Regions from separate parts of the Paenibacillus algicola genome, predicted to be linked through region 2. Evidence: riboswitches for the same ligand, from Rfam matches in the RefSeq annotation. Region 2 holds a riboswitch; the other holds the start of a gene.

Region 1 (7,402 bases), 710 kb from region 2:
CTTCGCCGAGAAACGCATTCAGCAGGGCAAGCTGCTCATGCTGAACACCGCTCTGCCGCTGCCGGACCGCGAGATCGGCATCGCTGTCCGCAAGGGGGGAGCGCGGTCTCTGGCCGCCAGCGCATTTATGAAGCATCTGGAGACTGTGAGGGAATAAAAGATGGATCCTCAGATGCTCACTGTCAGCGCAACCGCGATCAAGTGGGTGAGCTTATAAGCTTGACCTGTCCGTTCAGGAATTACTCCTCCCCCGGACAATCCCGGCCGCGGTTTCCTTCACGGACTCCACACCGCTTGAGAACAGCTTCATGGAATAGGTAACCATCAAGCCCTCGTGCAGCATGAGCAGCTGCTCTGCGGCTGCCGCGGGTTCAGCGTGATCTGCCTTCTCCAGCAGATCACCAAACAGCTCCTTCAGCCATTTTTTTTCTTCTATTATAACTGCACGTCCCGGATGCAGCTCATCCAGCTCGGCCAAGGCATTGATAAAGGCACATCCCCGCTGGTTCTGTGAATGGAGCCAGCTCTCCAGCGCATCGAACACGGCCAGGATCTTATCAATGGGCTGCCCTTGCTCTACGGCGTCCAGATAGGGTATCAGATGCTCCTTCCACTTGCGGTCACGCTCCTTCAAATAAGCAACGATCAGCTGGTCCTTGGAGCCAAAACGGTCGTACAGGGTTTTCTTGGTTACGCCAGCCTCGCTCGCGATGCTCTCGACACCCACGGCATGAATGCCTCGCCAGTAGAACAGTCGGGATGCGGTATCGAGGATTTTTTGGGCGGCGGGAGTCAAAGAGGTATTGTTATTCATGTCGCTCACTCTCCATTTCATTCACATGGGTGATGTGTCTGTCTTGTCGCTTTCGCGGACTGCCAATGGAGGTGACACTCCATACACAGATTAACATTCCTGCTACGGTAAGGATACCGATCTTGTCTCCAAACATCAGAAACGACCACAGCATAGTTACGGGAGGGGTCAGGTAGAGCAGGCTGCTCACCCGGGTCACACTTCCAGCTTTTAGATTCAGCCAGTAAAAGCCATAGCCTCCCACGGTTGAGAAGCCGGCGAGCCAGGCAGCCGCCAGCCAGAAATCAGCCGACATTGGCGGAGACGCCTGTCCGGAGGCAGCACCCATCCACGAGAACAGCACGGCGCTGATGACAGTCTGGATGAACAGGGTATCTGCCAGGCTGACAGTGGAAGGTCGTGCTTTCTCGTACAGCGTCGCGCCCACGAGACTGATCATAGCCAGGAAGGATAACACATAGGCCCACAGCGGAGCCTCGGAACGCACGCCAAGATCCTCGAATACCACGAGCAGCACCCCAAGCAGTCCAAGCGCCAGTCCGCCCCATTGCTTCAAGGAGGTGGGCTCCTTCAAAACAGGGCCGACCAGCGCAGCCGCTGCAATGGGCTGAAGGATAGTAATGAGATTGGACGTACCGGCAGATACGCCCATTTCAATGGATAGAAATACACAATACAAATACGCTCCTTGGGCAAACAGGCCGAGCAGGCCTTGCGTAATGACCGTTCGGAGCGTTAGCCTCGTTCGATGCCGCCAGCCCCACCATGCACCCAGCACAACAGCCGCTATAATAAACCGCCACATCAAGATCGTCATGGAACCAGCTTCATCCGTACCCAATCTCGCTCCGATAAACCCGGAGCTCCACATGATGACAAAGCCTGCCGCCAGCCATAAAGGGGATTTTAGCAGCTTCAGCCATATAGCTTGTGCAGCTCTTGAGAGCATAATCATAGTAAGCCTCCTCTAGTTATAAACCGATCGGTCTAATGTTTACATGTAACCATACCGGTTGGTATACTGTCAAGGCGTGATGAAGTGTCCGCTGGATTGGACGTCTGTATTTCCGAAAGAGCATGAAGCTGGAATTTACGCTTTTGTCATCCCGTATTTTATAATATATTGGATCTTAAGAGCCCTGGCAGCTTGAAATCCACGAAACAAGAGGAGGCGGGAGATGGATAACAAGTTATGGTATTTATCAAAGGTCAGCATTTTTGAGGCGCTGGCTGAGCAGGATTTGCAGGAGCTGGACCAGATCGCGCCGATGACTCATTTTGATGCGTTGCCTAAGGGCACATTGATCCAGACGCCGGATACGAACCGCGACGGACTGTTTTTCATTAAGCAGGGCAAGCTTCGGCTTTACAAGATCAGCCTCGAAGGCAAGCAGTTCACGGCAGGCATTCTGGGCAAGGGCAATATGTTCGGTGAGATCGACACCTTCTCGTTCGGAACCGGCGGCATTTATATAGAAACATTGGAAGAGACGATGATCTGTTCTATTCCACGCGAGCAGTTTGAGGCCTTCTTATCCAAAAGGCCGGAGCTGGCTATGAAGCTGCTGGCTGAATTCAGCACCCTCCTTCGGGAGCGGGATGAGATGCTGGAGAAGCTGGCATTTGGCGATTTGCGGGAACGGGTGCTGCACCTGCTTCTGAAGCTGTCCGAGAAGTTCGGCATCGGCAAGGAAGACCCGGTCAAAATCGATCTCGCCCTGACGCACCAGGAGATCGCGAATATGATCGGCGCCACGCGCGAGGCTGTCACGGTTGTGCTGAATGAGCTGGTTAGGGACGGCATGCTGGAGACGGGCCGCAAGAGCATTGCGGTATACCAAGCGGCGTCAAGAAGCTGTCTGGAGCTAGGCTGCAAAAGCAAATAAGCATGCGACATCCGGAGAAACCTATAACTTTTTATAGGTTTCTTTTCTTTTGTAAGTTACATTACAGAACTAGGGAGAGGAGATGGTCTACAATGAGTTCAACTTACAGAAAAGGAGTGAACAACATGGGAGCCGTTACTTTAACGCAATCCACGTTTCAAGAGCAAATTGATCAGGGGGTCACACTGGTTGACTTCTGGGCACCTTGGTGCGGACCGTGCAAAATCCAGATTCCAATCATCGAGGAGCTGTCCACGGAGCTGGATCAGGCTACCATTGCGAAGGTGAATGTCGATCAGGAGCCGGAGCTTGCGTCCAAATACGAAATTATGAGTATTCCGACACTGCTTCTTTTTAAAGATGGAGAGCTTGTGGATAAAATGGTTGGTCTTCAAAGCAAAGAAGTGTTGAAGAACAAATTAAATATATAATCTTACCCCAAAAGGAGAGGCTACAGAATGAAAAAGTTTGCGATTATTGTTCACTCGTCAGAGAATGAGCTGGGCCGTGCGCTTCACGCTCTGCTGTATGCTATGGAGCTGAATGAGGCGGGCCATGAGGTCAAGGTTATTTTTGACGGAGCAGGTACTGTGTGGGTGAAGAAATTTGAGGATCCGGCAAGTGACTACAATCCGGTCTACAATGCCGTGAAGAACCAGGGTCTGATCGCAGGCGTCTGCGAATACTGCTCGAACGCATTTGGCGTAAATGAGGATGTGAAGCAGTCCGGTCTGGCCTCCATGGGAGAGCGCGACGGACATCCAAGCATCGCCGAGCTGGTTGCTGCCGACTACCAGATCATCACCCTTTAATCCGGCGCACCGCTGCCGGGTATGATATAATACATCTCATGTGCCGAGACCGGCCGGAGAGGTTAGACGATGAGCTGAAGGAGGATGCAGAGCATGGATCGAATTCAAAGCAAGCAGCAATATGAGGATCTGATTAACCGCGAAGGGCTGACGGTCATTAAATATGACGCCACCTGGTGTCCGGATTGCAAGACGCTGGACAAATTTATGCCTGACATCGTAAGCAAGCATCCCGACAAGGAGTTTTATGCCTTGGATGTGGAGCAGCTGGAGGATGTGGCGAGCCATAATGAAGTGCGCGGCATTCCAAGCCTGCTCGTGTATCAAAATGGCGTGAAGCTGGCACATCTGCACAGCAAGTATGCCAAGACACCGAATCAGATTTCAGAGTATTTGGAGACACTGGAGTCCAAGAACTGAATCTGATCATGAAATAGCAGCCCCGGTCTGAGAAAGCCGGGGCTGCTTCCTTAACGAATGGCGGGAAAACAGCGAAAGTGCATTTTAAACATACAAAAGTATAGTAACTTATTATAAACTGGTGTATAATCAGATGATATAGATGACATTACAAATATAAATTTGAATATGGATCTTCGGGGTAGGGTGAAATTCCTGACCGGCGGTGATGGCATGAATCTCTTAAGGCATTCATGTATAAGCCCGCGACTCGCTGTATGGTTTATACAGCGACTGACCTGGTGGAACTCCAGGGCCGACGGTAAAGTCCGGATGGGAGAAGATCAATCACAGGTGTGCTGCGCGGTTTTTTGAACGGCGTGAGCAGGCTTGTTTGGTCAGCCCCCGAGCTCTCGATTCCAGGATGGAATGGACAGCCGGGGGCTTTCTTGCGGTAAGACTCCGTATTCGAGGATAGGAGAAGTCAATGATGGCACGTGCAGGCACAAGCTCCAATCTCCATGCAGATGGAAGGAATTACTCTCGGCTTCACGCAGGAGGCGGCTTCTGGCTCGTCGCTCTGGGAGCCGCGCTCTGGGGGATTAACCCCCTGTTTCGAGTGACGTTATTGAACTACATGACCTCGGCGCAGATTGTGATGCTGGAGCATCTGCTCATCTCGCTGATCGCGGTGCCCATTCTCTGGCGTAACCGGGCAGAGCTGCTCTCCTTGAGCTGGAAGCATGCGGGGGCGCTATTGTTCATTTCTTGGGGCGGCTCGGCGCTCGCCACCATTCTGTTTACGGCGGGGTTGTCGAGCGGCAATCTGAATGCTGTGCTGCTGCTGCAAAAGCTTCAGCCGCTGTTTGCCATCATTCTCGCCAGCCTGCTGCTGAAGGAGCGGCTGCCGCGCCATTTTGGCTGGCTGCTGGGCATTGCGCTTGCTGGAACCTATATGCTGACCTTCGGCCTGTCGTTTCCGGGCGGGAACTGGGGACAATATCTTCAGGCCGGGAGCCTGATGTCTCTGGGAGCCGCTGCTCTGTGGGGCGGCTCCACGGTCATGGGGCGGATGATGGTCGGCAAGATCAAATACGAAACCGTAACCTCGCTCAGGTTCGTGCTGGCGCTTCCACTGCTTTCCATGATTTCCTGGAGCGAGGGCGCAGCCTGGAATCTTCCGGCAGCTGGAACGGCGGAAGGTACAGCTGTCATGCTGAATCTGGCGGGCCAGGCGCTGCTGCCGGGACTGCTGAGCCTGATGATCTATTACAAGGGCTTGACGACAACGAAAGCGTCCGCTGCGACCCTTGCCGAGCTGAGCTTTCCAATGGTCGGTGTACTGATCAACTGGATGGTCTTCCAGGAAACAATCACGCTTGCACAAACGCTGGGCTTCGTGCTCATCTGGCTGAGTCTGTATCTGCTCTCCAGGCAGTCGAATCACGCTGCGGTAGCCGAGCAGCAGCCGTCACCCTATAGGCAGGCCAGCGCCTGAACAGCATCCTAAAGGGCTGTGACCTTGCCAATCTTAACAAGACTGCATCTGCAAGATTTCAGATCTGTGTCCTGCAGTCTTTTTTTGTCGATTTTCATTGAAAAAAATGTAATTTAAAAGAGGAATTGGCGCTGCAGCAATCGAATTTAATCGAAAGACTGAATCTCGTAATGACTGGATTGATGCATATGAATCTGAATCTGGATATGAACACTGTATTCATCTGCCTCGTCACAGGGCATGTGTTTACCATATTGTTAATTTGGGCATACCGCCGGGGGCATGACAGGGACCGGGCGGTTAATGCTTTTTATGCGGCAAAGATGCTGCAGGCAGGCGGATGGATGCTCGCCATGTTTCGCAATGAAGCCCCTGACCTCCTGACGGTATATGCGGCTAACACGCTGTTGTTCATGGCAGCTGCATGCGAGGCAGCAGCGCTGCTGCGGCTGGTGGATGCCTTTGACCGACGTACCCGGGCCATGTATATCATGCTGACCGCCGGGTGCCTGATACTGTTTTATTCGGTTGCACTGGGGACGGGCATGGAGAAATACCGGATCGTTGCTGCCTCCTTCGGGCTGTCCCTGTACTTTATACTGCCAGCAGTCAAGATGCTGCGCCGCGCTCGTGCTTCTCTCTTAATGAAGATCACCGCCTTCACGAGCATCCTGATCGCAGGAGGCACCTTCGTAAGGGGCATCGTGGCTTGGACAACAGATGGGCCGACGTCACTGTATGAGCCGAATGTGTTCCAGCCGCTCGCCTTCCTGCTTCTGTTTCTGCTCTTATTTATGGGTAACACCAGCTTTGTGCTGTTGTCCAAGGAGCGAGCCGATGCCGAGCTGCTGCGGCTGGCCAGCTATGATGATCTGACCGGTGTGCGCAACCGCAGAACCTTCATTACCGAAGCGCGTCTGGCGCTGGAGCAGTGCCGCAGGAAAGGGGCACCGGTTTCCTTTATGCTTATGGATGTAGATGAGTTCAAGGACATTAACGACACCTATGGCCATGATATGGGCGATCGGGTGCTGCAGGAGTATGCCGGTCTGGTTCAGGCAGCACTGGAGCCGGGAGATCTGCTGGGACGCTATGGCGGTGATGAGTTCGCGGTGCTGCTGCCCTTTGCCGACGAGCGAGCCTCTGATGTGGTAGCCGAGGCGATCCGGCAGGCAGCCGAGGATTCCCGGCATGGTTCTGGAATTCCGTTTGCGCTCAGTATCGGAGTGGTCACGGTGCATATGAAGGATAGGATGTCCATCGACAAGCTGTACAAGCTGAGCGATATTGCACTTTATGAGGCGAAGCAGGCCGGCCGGAACCGGGTCATGCGGACCCTCCCGGACGTACATGCCAAGGGGGATGGCATTGCGGCGGAAGCGGCAGGGTAAGGGCAGCAGCAGACTAACGGCAAGGCGGTGCAGAGAGACTCTGGCCGTCTTTTTTATATATGCTGAGATCTGCCGGCTCTCCGCCCGGATAACGAGAAGCCGCGGCACATGCCGGTGCTCCTCGTTATCCGGGCGGCTTTTTCGGGTAAAGATAAGGTACAACAATCCCGAAGGAGTGAGGAAGATGAAGGAATTTGATTACTCCCTGGATTACAAGCAGCTGGACCTTCGTCAGCAGCCGGAGCTGTACACGGTCGGACGGGGAGAGCAGGGAGTCCTGCTCGTCGAGCCGTACAAGGGTGAGATTTTGCCCCACTGGCGGTTCAAGACCCCGGAGATCGCAAGGCAATCCTCGGAAAAGATATACGAAATGTTTCTGAATTATAAAGATGAAGGCGATTTCGTCGGAATGGATATGGCCAGAAAATTTCTGCAGATGGGCTATACAAGGGCCCGCAGATACACGAACCATAAAGGCGGACGGAAATATTCCAAGGAGGACGGGGCCATTCTGCCTTACCAGAACGACAAGATCAAGGCGGAAGCGGCGGCGATTTTCAAAAAGAAATGGTTTGAAGCGAAGAGTGATCCTGATTATATCA
Region 2 (7,402 bases):
GACAAGCAGCTGGAGGAGGCCATCGTCAACCGCGGCTGGCATCCCTATCCGCTCGTCAGATACTCGGAAAGACCCGATGTAGTCGCCTCTCATTTGCTGGAGGGACGGGTCGTGGTTATGGTGGATACATCGCCCAGCGTGATGATCATGCCGACCACGTTCTTTGATTTATGTCAGCATGCCGAAGAGAACCGGCAGACGCCGTTTATGGGAACGTATTTGCGCTGGATTCGCTTTGGCGGAATACTGGCCTCCATGTTTCTGCTCCCGCTTTGGATGTTGCTGGTCGTCCATCCCGAGCTCAAGCCGCCTTTTCTCGAGATTCTCGGTCCGCAGGAGAATGCAAAGCTGCCGATCATTATGCAGTTTCTGATCATTGAGTTTGGTGTGGATCTGCTGCGGCTGGCCGCGGTGCATACACCGACGCCGCTGGCCTCAGCCATGGGCCTGATTGCTGCCATCCTGATTGGAGACATTGCGGTCAAAACCGGATTCTTCGTCAATGAGGTTATTCTGTATATGGCTGTGGCCGCGATCGGAATGTTTGCGACACCGAGCTATGAGCTGGGGCTTGCCAACCGTGCTGTCCGTTTGGTGCTGCTGATTGCGGTGGCGCTGTTCGGTGTAAAGGGCTTTGTCGCGGGGACGACGCTGCTCATTGTGCTGTTGACTACACATCGCTCGTATAACTCCTCCTACCTGTGGCCGTTTATTCCTTTTAGTGCAAAGGCTATGGGCGAGGTATTGCTCCGCAAGCCGCTGCTGTATTCCAGAAAACGCCCGTCCATCAACAAAACGAGGGACAACAGCAAGATGGGTCCTGAGATGAAGCCGGGCAATCAAACTTAATCAATACAAACGTTCTGTGTAATAATCCATTTCTTTTTGAGGGTCTTGTCTGCTATACTGTGTAGAATTACTCGATTACCCATTTTTAAAATATTGATCGGAGGAATTGCAGGCATGTTTCTACACGGTACTAGCACAATCAATGAGAATGGACATCTTGAAATCGGGGGCTGTGACACTTCAGAGCTGAAAGCCCAGTATGGCACCCCTCTTTATATTGTGGATGAGCAAGCGGTCAGAGACCGGGCAAGAGAATATATCGAAGCTTTTAAGGCGTCCGGCTTGAAATTCCAGGTGGCATATGCCAGCAAGGCGTTCTGCGTTATGGCGATGTGCCGTCTGGCAGAAGAGGAAGGCATGTCCCTGGATGTTGTATCCGACGGCGAGCTGTACACAGCGCTGCAGGCGGGCTTCCCGGCAGAGCGTATTCACTTCCATGGCAACAACAAGACGATCGAAGAGATCGAGATGGCGCTGGACGCCAAGATCGGCTGCTTTGTTGTCGACAATGAGGTGGAGCTGCACATGCTTCAGGCGATTGCCGCTGAGAAGAAGGTGCAGGTTAAAATTTTGCTGCGCGTAACCCCAGGCGTTGAGGCTCACACGCATGAATATATCTCGACCGGCCAGACAGACTCCAAGTTCGGCTTTGATATTGGTAACGGCTCTGCCTTCACGGCTGTGAAGCTGGCTTCGCAGCAAGACAATCTGGAGCTGCTGGGGCTGCATTCCCATATCGGCTCCCAGATTTTTGAGGTCGAAGGCTTCCAGATGGCAGTTCAGCGTGTGGCTGAATTTGCGGCTTCGGTAAAGGAACAGCTGGGCGTAACCTTTACTGTCGTCAACCTGGGCGGCGGCTTCGGTATCCGCTACGTGGAAGGCGATACTCCGTTGCAGGTGTCCCAATATGTGAAGGCCATTACCGATGCGGTGAAGAATCACTTTGCAGGTATCGCCGAAGAGCTGCCTGAAATCTGGGTCGAGCCAGGCCGCAGTATCGTAGGCGACGCAGGTACAACACTGTACACGGTTGGCACGAGCAAGGACATTCCAGGGGTTCGGAAATATGTAGCCGTAGACGGCGGCATGACAGACAACCCGCGTCCGGCTCTGTACGAATCCCGTTATGAAGCCATTCTCGCGAACCGCGCGAACGACAAGGTGGAAGAGACGGTATCCATCGCCGGTAAATGCTGTGAGAGTGGAGATATGCTGATCTGGGATCTGGATCTGCCGAAGGTGGAGTCCGGTGATTTGCTGGCTGTAGCCTGCACAGGTGCTTATAACTATTCCATGGCCAGCAACTACAACCGGATCCGTAAGCCGGCGGTCGTATTCGTGAAGGACGGCCAAAGTGATCTTGTGGTTCGCCGCGAAAGCCTGGAGGACATCGTTCACCTGGACGTGGTGCCTGAGCGCATCAGCAAGGAAAGTGTCCTGAAGTAATTAGCATAACCAATGCATTTCTGGGATGAAGGAGGCCCCTAAGGCGCAGGCCAAGCCGGGCCTCCTTTCCTTTGGGAGAATTATACGATACAATGGACAACGTGAGTCTTTGAGAGCAGTGCTGAGGCCGCTTGATGAGCGGCTATCATACCGTAAAGGGACGTGATTGGAATGAAAAAAGGAACCATCGAACTCGAAAACGGCGGCATGGTGGAAATTGATTTTCTGCCGGAGGAAGCGCCAAACACAGTAGCAAACTTTGAGAAGCTGGCGAACAGCGGCTTTTATAACGGACTGAGCTTTCACCGTGTAATTCCGGGCTTTGTGGCTCAAGGCGGCTGCCCTGTAGGCAACGGCACGGGCGGTCCTGGCTACACCATTAACTGTGAAACAGCTACCAACACTACGAAGCATGAGACGGGTGTACTGTCCATGGCACACGCGGGACGCAACACCGGCGGCAGCCAGTTCTTCATCGTCTATTCCCCGCAGCCTCACCTGGACGGCGTGCACACTGTTTTTGGTAAAGTAACCAGCGGTATGGAGCATGTTAACAATGTGAAGCCTGGCGATAAGATGAAGGAAGTCAAGGTTTGGGAAGCGTAGAAACAATATAGCAAGGAAGCAGCCCTCTCAGGCAGTATGTGTCTGAGAGGGCTTTTTTTTGGGCTGATCCTTGCTAAGCGCTTTTCGCCTCATTGTTGCTTTATTAATTTTAAATATGGTAACATGACTTCATAGGTTGCAAAGTATAGCTGAATATCATATCCTTCGGGGCAGGGTGAAATTCCCTACCGGCGGTGATGGACGGAGAGTGCACGCTGTGCAGATGTCTCTTCGAACTCAGTCCGTGACCCGTCTCTACTTCGTAGAGCCGGTGGACCTGGTGCAAATCCGGGACCGACAGTATAGTCTGGATGGGAGAAGGAGAAGAGCGCATAGCACTTTATTTGTGCTGTGCCTCACTGAGAAATCATTGCTTTCCTGTGTGTCAAATTTCACAAAGATAACGATACAAGACTTGCCGGAGGGCATGATTGCCTTTCTCTGCTTTTCTTTGCGTTGCTTTGAGCTGTTTATCACCGGAATGATTTTTGGTGTACTCCCATTAAACATGCCCTGATCTGGATAAACCCCAGACTCAGGGCTTTTTGTATTCTTAAAGTTTCATTTTGTAACAGCTAGATCATTTCAAAGTGGGTGAATGGGCAATGCAAGTGATGAACGATGAATACTATATGGCTCTTGCCCTGGATTTGGCAGACAAAGCGCAGGGACAGACCGGAATCAACCCTGTCGTGGGCTGTGTTGTCGTGAATCAAGGCCGGCTGGCTGGTGTAGGTACTCATCTGGAGCGAGGAACGCCTCATGCCGAGGTGCATGCGCTCAATATGGCAGGGGAGCTTGCTGCAGGCAGTACGGTCTACGTTACACTGGAGCCGTGCAGCCATTATGGCAAGACGCCGCCCTGCAGTGAACGTCTGATTGCCGAAGGTGTTTCCCGCGTGGTGATTGCGATGCAGGATCCGAATCCTCAGGTCGCAGGACGAGGAATCCAGATGCTTCAGGCAGCAGGGATTCAGGTGGAGACGGGCGTCCTGGAGGCGCGCGCTGTGAGCTTGAATGAGGCTTTTATCAAATATATTACGACCGGTATGCCTTATGTTACCTTAAAGACAGCGAGCACCCTGGACGGCAAGATCGCTTCCAAGACCGGCGACAGCAAATGGATCTCAAATGCTGCATCCCGGACCAGAGTGCATACGCTAAGGCACCGGCATCAAGGAATTATGGTGGGCGTATCCACCGTGATTGCCGACAATCCGCAGCTGACCACCCGTCTGCCCGTGCCAGGTATTCATCCTATTCGGATTGTGGTGGACTCGAAGCTGCGAATTCCGATGGACAGCAAGCTGCTGCAGGATGGAATCTCACAAGTGCTGATTCTGACAACCGAGCAGAGTGATGAGGACAAAGCCAAGGCCCTGCAAGAGCTGGGGGCCGAGATTATCTACTGCGGAGCGGGACCGCGTGTCGATATGACATCAGCAATGAAGCAGCTGGGACAGCGAGAAATAGCCTCTATTCTGCTGGAGGGCGGGGGCACGCTGAACGGCTCGATGCTGGAGGAGGAGCTGGTAGACCGGATCATTCTGTTTATTGCTCCCAAAATTGCGGGAGGCCTGGGAGCACCCTCCAGCTTCATGTTCGGAGGCGTCGAGCAGATGAGCGAGGCGGTCGTCCTGGAGGATTTAAGCATGGAGCAGCTGGAGGATAATATTATGATTTCCGGCAAGCCGGTGTGGAGAAGGGAACTCCTTGACGGACAGGAAAAAAACAGCGATAAGGAGGGTTGATCCATGTTTACAGGCCTTATTGAGGAGATTGGAGAAATGCGGCGCATTGGCCGGAACGGTGAGGCTATGGTGCTTGCTATATCGGCTTCCCGGATTATGGATGATCTGAAGCTCGGCGACAGTGTCGCCGTAAATGGCGTCTGTCTGACAGCGACCTCCATAGAGAACGGGTTATTTACAGTGGATGTTATGCCGCAGACTTACCGCCATACGAATCTGCGAGTGCTGCAGGCCGGCAGTAAAGTGAACCTGGAGCGGGCAATGGCTGCGGGAAGCCGTTTCGGCGGACATATTGTTCAGGGTCATGTGGACGGCACGGGTGTAATCTCCCGGGTGAAGCCGGATCAGAATGCGGTAATGTATGAAATCGTTCCTCAGGATCGGGATATGTTCAGATATATTATTCCACAGGGCTCCGTAACCCTGGACGGAATCAGTCTTACGGTGGTGGATACGACCGAGAGCAGCTTTACGGTATCCATTATTCCCCATACGCTTGAGGAGACGGTGCTGGCTTTAAAGAAGGCCGGAGATTCCGTCAATATTGAGAATGACATTCTGGGCAAATACGTAGATCACCTGCTTCACTACGGATCTCGTACATCAGGTCATCACAAAAGCAAATCTAGCTCTGTCAGCATGGATTATTTGGCGGAACACGGATTCGCATGAGATACAAAAGCACACAAGAAGGAGGAGGGTTGACATGCAAGAGCCGTTTCAGTTCCACTCCATTGCCGAAGCGATGGAGGATTTGATGAATGGTAAGGTCGTCATCGTCGTCGATGATGAAGACCGGGAGAATGAAGGGGATTTTGTAGCGCTGGCAGAAAAAGCGACACCTGAGGTCATCAATTTCATGATTCGTGAAGGCCGGGGCTTGGTCTGTATGCCTATGACGGCGGAGCGGGCACAGGAGCTGGACCTTAAACCGATGGTGGCGCAGAATACAGATTTTCACGGTACGGCCTTCACGGTTTCCATCGATCATGTTCAGACGACGACCGGGATTTCAGCTATGGAGCGCTCTATGACGGTACAAGGTATCATGGATCCCACAGCCGGACCTTTCCATTTTCGCCGGCCGGGGCATATGTTTCCACTGATTGCGAAGCAGGGCGGGGTGCTGCGCCGCGCGGGGCATACTGAGGCCGCTGTCGACTTGGCCCGGATGTGCGGGTCCTACCCGGCAGGCGTTATTTGTGAGATTATTAAGGAAGATGGAAGTATGGCGAGGCTGCCTGATCTGGTCGAAATCGCCCGTAAATTTGACCTGAAGCTGATCAGCATCAAGGATATGATCCAGTATCGCAATGCAACCGAGAAGCTAGTGAATCGAGAGGTTTCAGTACGCATGCCGACAGATTATGGTGTGTTTCAGGCCGTAGCTTACAGTAATGACGTGGATCATAAAGAGCATGTAGCTCTCGTGAAGGGTGAGATTGACGGAGAGAAGCCGGTTCTGGTCCGGGTGCACTCCGAATGTCTCACAGGGGATGTGTTTCACTCCCACCGCTGTGACTGCGGTCCGCAGTTTGAAGCTGCACTCCGGCAGATCCATGAAGCGGGCAATGGCGTGCTGCTGTATATGCGGCAGGAGGGCCGGGGCATCGGCTTGATTAATAAGCTGAAGGCCTACAAGCTGCAGGAGGAAGGGCTGGACACCGTCGATGCCAATCTCAAGCTGGGCTTTCCCGCTGATTTGCGCGATTACGGCATTGGCGCACAGATCCTGAAGGATTTAGGGATTCGCCAGATCCGACTGCTGACCAACAATCCCCGCAAGATTAAAGGCCTGGAGGGCTATGGGCTGGAGGTCGTGGAGCGGGTCCCGATTCAGATGCCGGAGAATGAGGATAACACCAGTTATCTTCATACGAAGCAGATGAAGCTGGGTCATATGCTGACCTTTGATGATATTGAGCAAAATGAGGACCAGAACCGCTGATCTGCGACAGTAACCGCAATTGTGAAAGCACCAGCTGATGTTTACTCTTTTAATTCATATAAAATTCATATAAAGAAAGGTTGATATTCATGGCAAATGTATTTGAAGGAAATCTCGTCTCCGAGGGACTGCGCTACGGCATCGTGGTAGGGCGCTTTAACGAATTTATTACGAGCAAGCTGCTGGGCGGTGCGCTGGATGCACTGAAGCGCCACGGTGTGAAGGAGGAGGAAACAGATGTGGCATGGGTACCGGGAGCCTTTGAAATTCCTCTGATCGCCCAAAAAATGGCGGAAAGCGGCAAATACGATGCCATCATTACGCTTGGGACGGTCATTCGCGGCTCTACTACACACTATGATTACGTGTGCAACGAGGTAGCCAAGGGAGTTTCCGCGATCAACCTGAAGACCGGCGTACCGACCATTTTCGGTGTTGTAACGACAGAGAACATCGAGCAGGCCATTGAGCGGGCAGGCACGAAGGCCGGGAACAAGGGCTGGGATTCTGCAATGGCCGCAATTGAAATGGCGAACTTGACGAAACAGCTAAAATAGTGCTTATTTAATGTAGTGCTCTTTTACAGGGCACTGCATTTTATTTTTTTGTGGCGGGAGGATGGATTGTGACCGTATTGTACAAGCTGGAGACCTTCGAAGGACCGCTGGATCTGCTGCTGCATTTGATTGATCAAGCGGAAATCGATATCCAGAATATCCCCGTCAGTGAGATCACGGAACAGTACATGACGTATCTGCAGAGCATGAAGGAGCTGGAGCTGGAAATTACGAGTGAATTTCTG

The links. Region 2 has a riboswitch for FMN ahead of ribD (bifunctional diaminohydroxyphosphoribosylaminopyrimidine deaminase/5-amino-6-(5-phosphoribosylamino)uracil reductase RibD). Riboswitches for the same ligand answer to the same signal wherever they lie in the genome.
Region 1: linked by a shared signal. The riboswitch ahead of E6C60_RS05500 (DMT family transporter) and the one ahead of ribD (bifunctional diaminohydroxyphosphoribosylaminopyrimidine deaminase/5-amino-6-(5-phosphoribosylamino)uracil reductase RibD) in region 2 are both predicted to bind FMN.

The regions. Positions count from the first base shown of each region.
Region 1 covers NZ_CP040396.1:1,248,038-1,255,439, forward strand. The annotation lists gene E6C60_RS05465 (LysR family transcriptional regulator) at 1-157, shown strand, start outside; gene E6C60_RS05470 (TetR/AcrR family transcriptional regulator) at 233-814, opposite strand; gene E6C60_RS05475 (DMT family transporter) at 807-1,769, opposite strand; gene E6C60_RS05480 (Crp/Fnr family transcriptional regulator) at 1,993-2,700, shown strand; gene trxA (thioredoxin) at 2,826-3,131, shown strand; gene E6C60_RS05490 (DsrE family protein) at 3,159-3,512, shown strand; gene E6C60_RS05495 (thioredoxin family protein) at 3,606-3,932, shown strand; FMN riboswitch at 4,101-4,260, shown strand; gene E6C60_RS05500 (DMT family transporter) at 4,402-5,409, shown strand; gene E6C60_RS05505 (GGDEF domain-containing protein) at 5,598-6,800, shown strand; gene E6C60_RS05510 (DUF4385 domain-containing protein) at 6,985-7,402, shown strand, end outside.
Region 2 covers NZ_CP040396.1:1,958,369-1,965,770, forward strand. The annotation lists gene E6C60_RS08860 (spore germination protein) at 1-849, shown strand, start outside; gene lysA (diaminopimelate decarboxylase) at 964-2,295, shown strand; gene E6C60_RS08870 (peptidylprolyl isomerase) at 2,467-2,901, shown strand; FMN riboswitch at 3,059-3,228, shown strand; gene ribD (bifunctional diaminohydroxyphosphoribosylaminopyrimidine deaminase/5-amino-6-(5-phosphoribosylamino)uracil reductase RibD) at 3,507-4,652, shown strand; gene ribE (riboflavin synthase) at 4,656-5,324, shown strand; gene E6C60_RS08885 (bifunctional 3,4-dihydroxy-2-butanone-4-phosphate synthase/GTP cyclohydrolase II) at 5,359-6,600, shown strand; gene ribH (6,7-dimethyl-8-ribityllumazine synthase) at 6,690-7,157, shown strand; gene E6C60_RS08895 (segregation and condensation protein A) at 7,226-7,402, shown strand, end outside.